DNA from 4 places in the Streptomyces sp. NPDC058000 genome. Region 3 is predicted to be linked to each of the others. Evidence: riboswitches for the same ligand, from Rfam matches in the RefSeq annotation. Region 3 holds a riboswitch; each other region holds the start of a gene.
What was found. A riboswitch is a leader RNA that binds a small molecule or an ion and turns the genes downstream of it on or off. The one in region 3 is predicted to bind cobalamin.
Positions count from the first base shown of each region.

Region 1: another riboswitch for cobalamin. It lies ahead of metE (5-methyltetrahydropteroyltriglutamate--homocysteine S-methyltransferase); the one in region 3 lies ahead of ACFVT2_RS31865 (HoxN/HupN/NixA family nickel/cobalt transporter).
Region 2: another riboswitch for cobalamin. It lies ahead of ACFVT2_RS06410 (cobalamin biosynthesis protein); the one in region 3 lies ahead of ACFVT2_RS31865 (HoxN/HupN/NixA family nickel/cobalt transporter).
Region 4: another riboswitch for cobalamin. It lies ahead of ACFVT2_RS18975 (CbtB-domain containing protein); the one in region 3 lies ahead of ACFVT2_RS31865 (HoxN/HupN/NixA family nickel/cobalt transporter).

Region 1 is NZ_JBHVQS010000017.1:84,175-86,364, reverse strand. Features, by position in the region: gene ACFVT2_RS18995 (M56 family metallopeptidase) at 1-341, shown strand, start outside; cobalamin riboswitch at 542-762, shown strand; gene metE (5-methyltetrahydropteroyltriglutamate--homocysteine S-methyltransferase) at 954-2,190, shown strand, end outside.
Region 2 is NZ_JBHVQS010000004.1:60,961-63,150, forward strand. Features, by position in the region: gene ACFVT2_RS06400 (anion permease) at 1-38, shown strand, start outside; gene ACFVT2_RS06405 (hypothetical protein) at 69-305, shown strand; cobalamin riboswitch at 528-665, shown strand; gene ACFVT2_RS06410 (cobalamin biosynthesis protein) at 795-1,763, shown strand; gene ACFVT2_RS06415 (cobyric acid synthase) at 1,760-2,190, shown strand, end outside.
Region 3 is NZ_JBHVQS010000046.1:25,807-27,996, reverse strand. Features, by position in the region: gene ACFVT2_RS31870 (alpha/beta fold hydrolase) at 1-585, shown strand, start outside; cobalamin riboswitch at 656-870, shown strand; gene ACFVT2_RS31865 (HoxN/HupN/NixA family nickel/cobalt transporter) at 901-2,100, shown strand; gene ACFVT2_RS31860 (VOC family protein) at 2,187-2,190, opposite strand, start outside.
Region 4 is NZ_JBHVQS010000017.1:80,017-82,206, forward strand. Features, by position in the region: gene ACFVT2_RS18965 (amino acid permease) at 1-270, opposite strand, end outside; partial or broken gene ACFVT2_RS18970 (enoyl-CoA hydratase-related protein) at 547-720, shown strand; cobalamin riboswitch at 727-879, shown strand; gene ACFVT2_RS18975 (CbtB-domain containing protein) at 915-1,136, shown strand; gene ACFVT2_RS18980 (CbtA family protein) at 1,158-1,910, shown strand; gene ACFVT2_RS18985 (histidine phosphatase family protein) at 2,042-2,190, opposite strand, start outside.

The sequences.
Region 1 (2,190 bases), on a different contig from region 3:
CCCGCGCCGTCGGACGAGCCGCCCTGGCCACCTCCGCCGCCGCCCGGCCCGGCGTGCTGGCCGCGACCGGCGGGCCGGTGCCCCAGCGGGTGCAGGCCCTGCTGGCGCCCCCACCCCCGCCCCGCACCCTGCCCTTCGCGGCGGGCGCCCTCCTGCTCACCGTGTGCTGCGCCAGCCTGGCCAACGCCGCATCCGACAGCGACCAGATGGTCGAGCGCGCGCAGCGGGCACGGTGCGTGGCGCTCGTCATGGCCATGGACGCCCCGGGAGTCGCACGCCCCCGGCAGGATTTCGAGGACTGCCGCGACCATCACGGGCACCGGGACCACCGGGATGACTGAAACAACTGCGACCACTGAGACCGCTGTCGTCCTGATCAGCAGCTGAGTGCCTGCCGCGACCGGACGTGAACCCACCGGGCCGGGCAGAAGCGCGCGGACGGCCTTTCCCACCCTCGGCCCGGAACAAACGCGTCAGCCGGTTGTCCCATCTCACCTTCCGCATGATGGACGGGACCCGACGCGCCGCTGGCGCGCACCGTAGGCTGACCGGTGCAGCTGGTTCGCCCCGTCCGCCAGGCGGGAGGCGTCGCAAGAGGGAACCCGGTGGGAATCCGGGACTGCCCCGCAGCGGTGAGTGGGAACGACCGCCGTCATACGCACTGGGCCCGGCCGGGCCTGGGAAGCGACGGCCACTAGGAATCTCGTACGACACGAGACGCGCCCGCGAGTCCGAAGACCTGCCAACTGCCCGTGCGCGAAGGACTCGTGCGCGGACATCCCGGTGACCCCGAGGGCGGGCTGGGGGGTGCCCCCGGACGAAATCCGGGGGAGTTCATACCAGGCGGACCAGCGCGCCCTGTCGGGCGACTGCGCTCCGCCGGGTCCGTCACCCCTTCGCGCTCTCGTCCCGTTGCCGGGATCTCAGGGATTCATCTCGCGAAGGAGATCTCCGTGACCGTCAAGTCCAAAGCCGTGACCACACGGGCCACCGTGTACGGCTACCCCCGGCAGGGACAGCACCGGGAGTTGAAGCAGGCCGTCGAGGGCTACTGGAAGGGCCGCGTCACCGCCGACGCCCTGCGTGCCACCGCCGCGGAACTGCGCCGGACCCATTGGCAGGAGCTGGCGGACGCCGGCATCGACGAAGTCCCGACCGGCGACTTCTCCTACTACGACCACGTCCTGGACGCCAGCGTCATGGTCGGCGCGGTTCCCGAGCGTCACCGCGCGGCCGTCGCCGCCGATCCGCTCGACGGGTACTTCGCGATGGCCCGCGGTACCCAGGACGTCGCACCGCTGGAGATGACCAAGTGGTTCGACACCAACTACCACTATCTCGTCCCGGAGTTGAGCCCGGACACCGTGTTCACGGCCGACTCCACCCGGCAGGTCGCGGAATTCACGGAGGCCCTCGCCCTGGGGCTGACCGCGCGGCCGGTCCTGGTCGGTCCGGTCACCTACCTCCTCCTCGCCAAGCCCGCCCCCGGTGTGGCCGACGGCTTCGACCCGCTCACCCTCCTCGACCGGCTGCTGCCGGTGTACGCGGAGGTCCTCGCGGATCTGCGGGCGGCGGGCGCGGAGTGGGTACAGCTCGACGAGCCCGCCCTCGTCCAGGACCGCACCCCGGCCGAACTCAACGCCGCCGCGCGGGCCTACCGCGATCTCGGCGCCCACACCGACCGGCCCAAGTTGCTGGTCGCCTCCTACTTCGACCGGCTGGGCGACGCCCTGCCGGTGCTGGCCAAGGCCCCGATCGACGGGCTGGCGTTGGACTTCACCGAGGCGGCCGCGGCCAACCTGGACGCGCTCGCCGCCGTCGGCGGTCTGCCCGGCAAGCGCCTGATCGCCGGCATCGTCAACGGCCGCAACATCTGGGTCAACGACCTGGAGAACTCCCTGTCCGTGCTGGCCACGCTGCTGGGCCTGGCCCATCGGGTCGACGTGGCCGCCTCGTGCAGCCTGCTGCACGTCCCCCTCGACGCGGCGGTCGAGCGGGACATCGCACCACAGATCCGGCGCTGGCTCGCCTTCGCCCGGCAGAAGACCGCCGAGGTCGTCACCCTCGCCAAGGGCCTGGCGCGCGGCACCGGTGCCATCACCAGTGAACTCTCGGCCAACCGCGCCGATCTGGCGTCCCGGGCCGCTTCCCCGATCACCCACGACCGGACCGTACGGGCCCGCGCCGCGG
Region 2 (2,190 bases), on a different contig from region 3:
CCGTTGCCCCCGCCCAACCCGCGTCAGCCACCTCCTGACGCCGACCGCCCTGACCTAAGGACTACGCAATGCACATCGACTGGGCAGCTCTCGGCCAGGTCTTCGGCGTCAGCCTCGTGGTGACGGTGGGGATCGTGGGCCTGTTCACCGTCGGGATCGCGGGGACCTCCCGCAAGCCGGCCGTGGACGGCGACGCGGGGGCCACGACGGCACCGGGCGCGGGGGCGCGCGCCGGGGCACTGGCGGCCTTCGCACTCTGCGCGGCCGCGGTGGCGTACGGGATCTACCTGATCGTCGCCGCCTGAGACCGACGCCGGCCCGGCCGGCAACGGGTGGGGCGTCCGGCGGGCGCGGCAGCAGCCGCGGCCCCCGGGCGCCCCGTCCGCGTTCTCGGGGCCTCGCGTCCGTGCGCCGGGGCGCCCTGTGGTGTTGGCCACAGGGTCGGCGGCGGGGCTGCATCGCAGGTCAAGGGCGAGTTGACGGACCCTCGCGGGCGTGGTGGACTGCCGGGGCCAATCGGCGACAGCAGAGGAAGTCCGGTGCGAATCCGGCGCGGTCCCGCCACTGTCACCGGGGAGTGCTCCTCCAGCGAGGGCCACGGCCCGTACGCACTCCGTACGGGCGGGAAGGCCGGGGGAGGCACCGATCCGGGAGCCAGGAGACTCTGGTCGCCGTCACGTCGAGCCAGGGCGAGGACCCTGAGTGAGGACAAACCACCATGCCTGGCTGCCCGTCGAGAGCTCCACTGCCCGCTGCCGCAGGGCCCCTTCGAGGGTGCACGGCGGCCTGATCCGATGCGCGGCGAACACGCGGGATATGCGTGCGGCGCGGCCCTCGGCTTCCTCGGTGACCTGATCGCGGCGGATCCACGGCGCGGCCATCCGGTGGCCGCGTTCGGCCGGGCCGCAGCCGCCGTCGAACGCCGACTGTGGCGCGACCACCGCGGCCACGGGGCGGCCCACACCGTGCTGTGCGCCGGCGGTGCGGCCGCCGGTGCCGCACTGCTGGAGCGCGCCGTACGGCACCACCCGGGCGCCCGGGCCGCGTTGACCGCGGCGACGGTGTGGGCGGTGCTGGGCGGCACGTCGCTCGGCCGGGAGGCACGGGCCGTCGGCGGTGCGCTGGCGGCGGGCGACCTGGACGCGGCCCGGGCGCGGCTGCCGCACCTGTGCGGGCGCGATCCGCAGGCGCTGGACGGGCCGCAGATGGCCCGGGCGGTGGTCGAGTCGGTCGCCGAGAACACCTCGGACGCGGTGGTCGGCGCCCTGGTGTGGGGCGCCGTCGGCGGAGTGCCCGGTCTGGTGGCGTTCCGGGCGGTGAACACCCTGGACGCGATGGTCGGTCACAAGTCGCCGCGCTACCGGCGGTTCGGCTGGGCCGCGGCCCGCCTCGACGACGTCGCCGGCTGGCCCGGCTCCCGACTGACCGCGGCACTGACCGTACTGGCGGGCCCGGACCGGCGCGGCGCGCTGCGGGCCTGGCGAGCGGACGGCGGGGCACACCCGAGCCCCAACGCGGGCCCGGTGGAGGCGTCGTTCGCGGGTGCCCTGGGCATCCGCCTGGGCGGCACCCTGGCGTACGGCGGGCGGGTGGAACACCGGCCCGTACTCAACGGCGGCGGGCGGCCGCCCGAGGTGCCCGACATCGAGCGGGCGGCACGGCTGTCCCGGCGGGTGAGCCTGCTGGCGCTGGGCGTCACGGTGGCGGGTCGGTTCGCGGCGGGCGCGGTACGGCGCCGCATCAAGGGAAGGGTGACCCGGTGAACGGGCGGAGGAAGACGGCCGGCGGGGCCGTGGGCGGCGGGCTGCTGGTGGCCGGGACGACGTCCGATGCGGGCAAGAGCGTGGTGACCGCCGGCATCTGTCGCTGGCTGGTGCGGCAGGGCGTCTCGGTGGCGCCGTTCAAGGCGCAGAACATGTCGCTGAATTCGTTCGTGACCCGGGAGGGCGCGGAGATCGGCCGGGCGCAGGCGATGCAGGCGGCCGCGGCCCGGGTGGAGCCGACCGCGCTGATGAACCCGGTGCTGCTCAAGCCCGGCAGCGACCGCAGCAGCCAGGTGGTGCTGCTGGGGAAGCCGGTGGGCGAGCTGAGTGCCCGTGGCTACCACGCGGGCCGGCAGGAGCAGTTGCTGGGCACGGTGACCGACTGCCTGGCGGAGCTGCGGCGCACCCACGACGCGGTGATCTGCGA
Region 3 (2,190 bases):
CTGGACGCGCTCGACATACCGCGCGCCGTCCTCGTCGGCCTCTCGCACGGCGCCCGGGTCGCACTGGACACCGCCCTCGCCCACCCTGCCCGGGTCACGGCCCTCTTCCTCGCCTCCCCCGGAATCAGCGGCCGCGCCTTCACCGACCCCTTCCTCCTGGAGCACATCCGGGAGCAGGTCGCCGCGATCGGCGAACCGGACGGCGCCGAGCGCTATGTGGAGCACTTCCTGCGGATGTGGGTGGACGGTCCGCACCGCGCGCCGTCCGCCGTGCACCCCGGCTTCCGGGAGCGGATGCGCGCCTCCGCGTCCGCCAATGTCGAGGTGCACGCCGACGACGCGGGCCCGGGCATGCCCCTGGAGGTCGGCGCCTTCGACCGCCTGGGCGAGATCCGGGTGCCGACCACCGTCCTCGACGGCGACCTCGACTCCTCCGACATCTCCGCGAACGCCCATGCCATAGCGCTGCACGTCCCCGGCGCCCGCCGCATACGCGTGCCGGCCGCGGGCCACATGGTCAATCTGGAGAACACCCCGCTCTTCGACCAGGAGTTGCACAGCTTCCTGTCGTCCCTGGCCCTCTGACCCGAGCCGCCCGGCGCCCGGTCGCCGCCTGCACCGGGCACCGTGCGTGGCCGGTTCTCGCCGGTGCCCGCTAGAGTGACCGGGCCGTGGTGTTCGGGAAGACCGGTGCTGGACCTCGTGTCCCAAGCCGGCGCGGCCCTCGCCACTGTGATCGGGGAGTTTCCACCCCTCTCCGTACGCGCCGAGCGCGCGTACGGCGCCACTGACCGCAGCCTGCGGCCGGGAAGGCGGGGTGGACGCGTGCACCCGTAAGCCAGGAGACCGGCCACGGCATCTCACGAAGTGATCCACGAGGTGCTGGAGCGTGATGGCCGGATGGCCCTGTCCACTGATTCCCCGAGCAATTCCCCTTCTCCCCGCAATTCCTCCCTTATCGGCATACCCGGCTCCACCGGGTCGTTCCGCTGGCAGCGCCGTGACACCGTGCGCACGGCGGGCCTGATGGCCGTGATCGCCGCGCTGCACGTCGTCGCCTTCGGCGTGCTGTTCCTGCTGGTCGTGCCGGGCCACTACACGGTCGGCAGCCAGGTGTTCGGCGCCGGACTCGGCATCACCGCATACACCCTGGGCATGCGGCACGCCTTCGACGCCGACCACATCGCGGCGATCGACAACACCACCCGCAAGCTGATGGCCGACGGCAAACGCCCGGTCTCGGTGGGCTTCTGGTTCGCCCTCGGCCACTCCAGCGTGGTCGTCGTGATGGCCGCGCTGGTGGCGGGCGGCGCCCAGCTCGCCGGCGCGCTGATGAACGACAACTCCCGTACGCACCAGACGCTCGGCCTCGTCGGCACGACCGTCTCCGGCACCTTCCTCTACCTCATCGCCGCCCTCAACCTGGTCGCCCTGATCGGCATCCTGAAGGTGTTCCGGGCGATGCGGGCGGGCTCGTACGACGAGCAGGAGCTGGAGGCGCACCTCGATTCCCGGGGCTTCATGAACCGGATCCTCGGCCGGCTCACCAAGTCCATCAGCCGCCCCGGCCAGATGTACCCCCTGGGCTTCCTCTTCGGAGTCGGCTTCGACACCGCGACCGAGGTGACGCTGATGGTGATGGCGGGCAGCGGCGCCGCGGCGGGCCTGCCCTGGTACGCGGTCCTGTGCCTGCCGCTGCTGTTCGCCGCCGGGATGAGCCTGTTCGACACCCTCGACGGCACCTTCATGAACTTCGCGTACCAGTGGGCGTTCGCCAACCCGGTGCGCAAGGTCTACTACAACCTCACCATCACCGGGCTGTCGATCGCGGTCGCGTTCCTCATCGGCACCATCGAGCTGGTGACCGTCCTGCACGACAAGCTCGGTCTCGACGACCCGCTGACGGCCGGGATCTCCGCCCTCAACCTGGACAACGTGGGCTTCATCATCGTCGGCGTGTTCGTCGTGGTGTGGGCGGCGGCACTGGCGTACTGGCGACTGGGCGGCGTCGAGAAGCGCTGGGCCGCCCGGACCCAGGAGGCACCCTCCGCCCAGGGCACCGTCCCGGCCCCCCGCGCGGAGGGAACCGACACCCCCTAGAGACACCCCCACACACGCCTGCGGCCCTCCCCACCACCCGGTGGGGAGGGCCGCAGCACGCGAACAGGTCACGCCGGGGCGGCGCCTCAG
Region 4 (2,190 bases), on a different contig from region 3:
CGAGCCGGTGGAGGGCCGGGCCGCGGACATCTCACCGAGCATCCGCATGATCAACATGACCAGTGCGCCGGTGGCCGCGAAGAGGAGGACGATGGCCGGCCCGGCCGCGGCGATGCCGACACCGGAGCCCACGAAGAGTCCCGCGCCGATGACCCCGCCGAGCGCGATCATCGAAAGGTGTCGCTGTTTGAGGCCGTGGGACAACGGGGGCGCAGCATCCTGCACGGCCCGCGGGGAGTCCTGGGGTGACCGGGTGATACTCCGAGTCATGGGCGTGCCTGTCCATTACTTGAGACGATCATTGAGTCCACGAGTCTGCGGCGACACGTTGCGTGAACGGTGTGAACGCCCGCTATTCGGACGCCGCGCTCACGCATGGTGAATATGCGGACACGGCGTCGGCCGGCCGGTGCGGGGTCCGCGTCTGCGTAAGGGGCGCCAAGAGGCGGGCCCGGGGCGGCCGTTCGCGTCGGGAGGGATCTCGAAGTGCGGCCGGGGGTGGATTTACTAGGACGTCCAACTGTATTTTGCGGGCGAAGGCCCACGGTCGCCGGGTACGCCCTCGGCGGCGGCTGCGAACTGGCCATGCTCTGCGACGTACTCCTCGCCGCCGACACCGCCGTCTTCGGCCAGCCGGAGATCGAACTGGGCGTCATCCCCGGCATCGGCGGCTCCCAGCGGCTGACCCGCGCGGTCGGCAAGGCCAAGGCCAAGGAGCTTGGCCATGCCCCTGACACGCGGTACGGTCTCTTCGGTATCGACGACGGTTGAGCGGAAGCCGGTGGGAATCCGGCACGGTCGCGCCACTGTGAACGTCTCGCCCCCGCGCGCCGGGAGCGTTCGTGAGTCAGACCCGCAGCCGTCGTCCTGTGCACCACCGAGATGGGACGCGAACTCCCAGAGGAGGCCCTGCCATGGCGCAGCACGTCGCCCTGCCGACCGCCACCACCCCCGCCGTACCCGCCACGCTGCCGCTGAAGGCGATAGCTCCCTGGGCGGTCTTCTTCGGCATCCTGATGCTCGTCCTGCTGTACTTCGTCGGCGCCGAACAGGGCGCCACCTCCGTGTTCAACGGCACGGACGTCCACGAGTGGGTGCACGACGCCCGCCACCTGCTCGGCTTTCCCTGCCACTGACGCGAGGGACGCCGCACACCCATGAACTCCGCAACGGTAAGAAACCTCCTGGTACGGGGCATGCTCGCCGGCCTGGCCGCCGGCGTGCTCGCCCTCGTCGTCGCCTACTTCCTCGGCGAACCCGGCGTCAACAGCGCGATCGGCTTCGAGGCCGCCCACTCCCATGAGCACGAGATGGAGGTCGTCTCGCGCTCCCTCCAGTCCACCGCCGGCCTCGCCACCGGCGTGCTGGTCTACGGCGTGGCCTTCGGCGGCATCGCCGCGCTCGCCTACTGCTTCGCACTCGGCCGCGTCGGGCGCATCGGCCCGCGCGCCACCGCACTGCTGCTGTCCGGCTGTGCGCTGCTCGCCGTGTATGTCGTGCCGTTCCTGAAGTACCCGGCCAACCCGCCGTCGGTCGGCGACCCCGACACCATCGGCGAGCGCACCTCCCTGTACTTCCTGATGATGCTGCTGAGCGTCCTCCTCGCGATCGCCGCCACCCTCCTGGGCAAGCGACTCGCCCCCAGCCTGGGCACCTGGTGGGCGACCGTGGTCGCGGTAGCCGCCTTCGCCGTCGTGATCGGTCTGGCGTACGCCTTCCTGCCGGTCATCAACGAGGTGCCGAAGGACTTCCCGGCGACCCTGCTGTGGCGGTTCCGGCTCTCCGCGCTGGCCATCCAGACCGTCCTGTGGGGCGGCTTCGGCCTGGTCTTCGGCGAACTGGCCGAGCGACTGCTGCACCCCGGGTCCGTGACGGCGACGTCCGGACAGGCGGTTCCCGCCCCGCAGTGACGCCTCCACACCGAGAGGGCCCTTCGGCACCGTCCGGGGGCCCTCTGGCGTTCCCCGGGCAGACGGGCAACAGGCAGGCAGAGAAACAGTCGGGCGGACAACCGCCGACCGTTGACTGCCGACCGCCGGCGTCAGTGACCGGCTTCGTCCTCCGAGGAGCCGAGGGCCCGTCCGAGCCGCAGGTTCCAGCGCCCGGACCGGCCGCTGAGCTCGGTCGCCGAGAGCGGTGGCACGTCCACCCGCCAGAACGCGGCCTCCGGCGCGCCCAACACGCGGACCA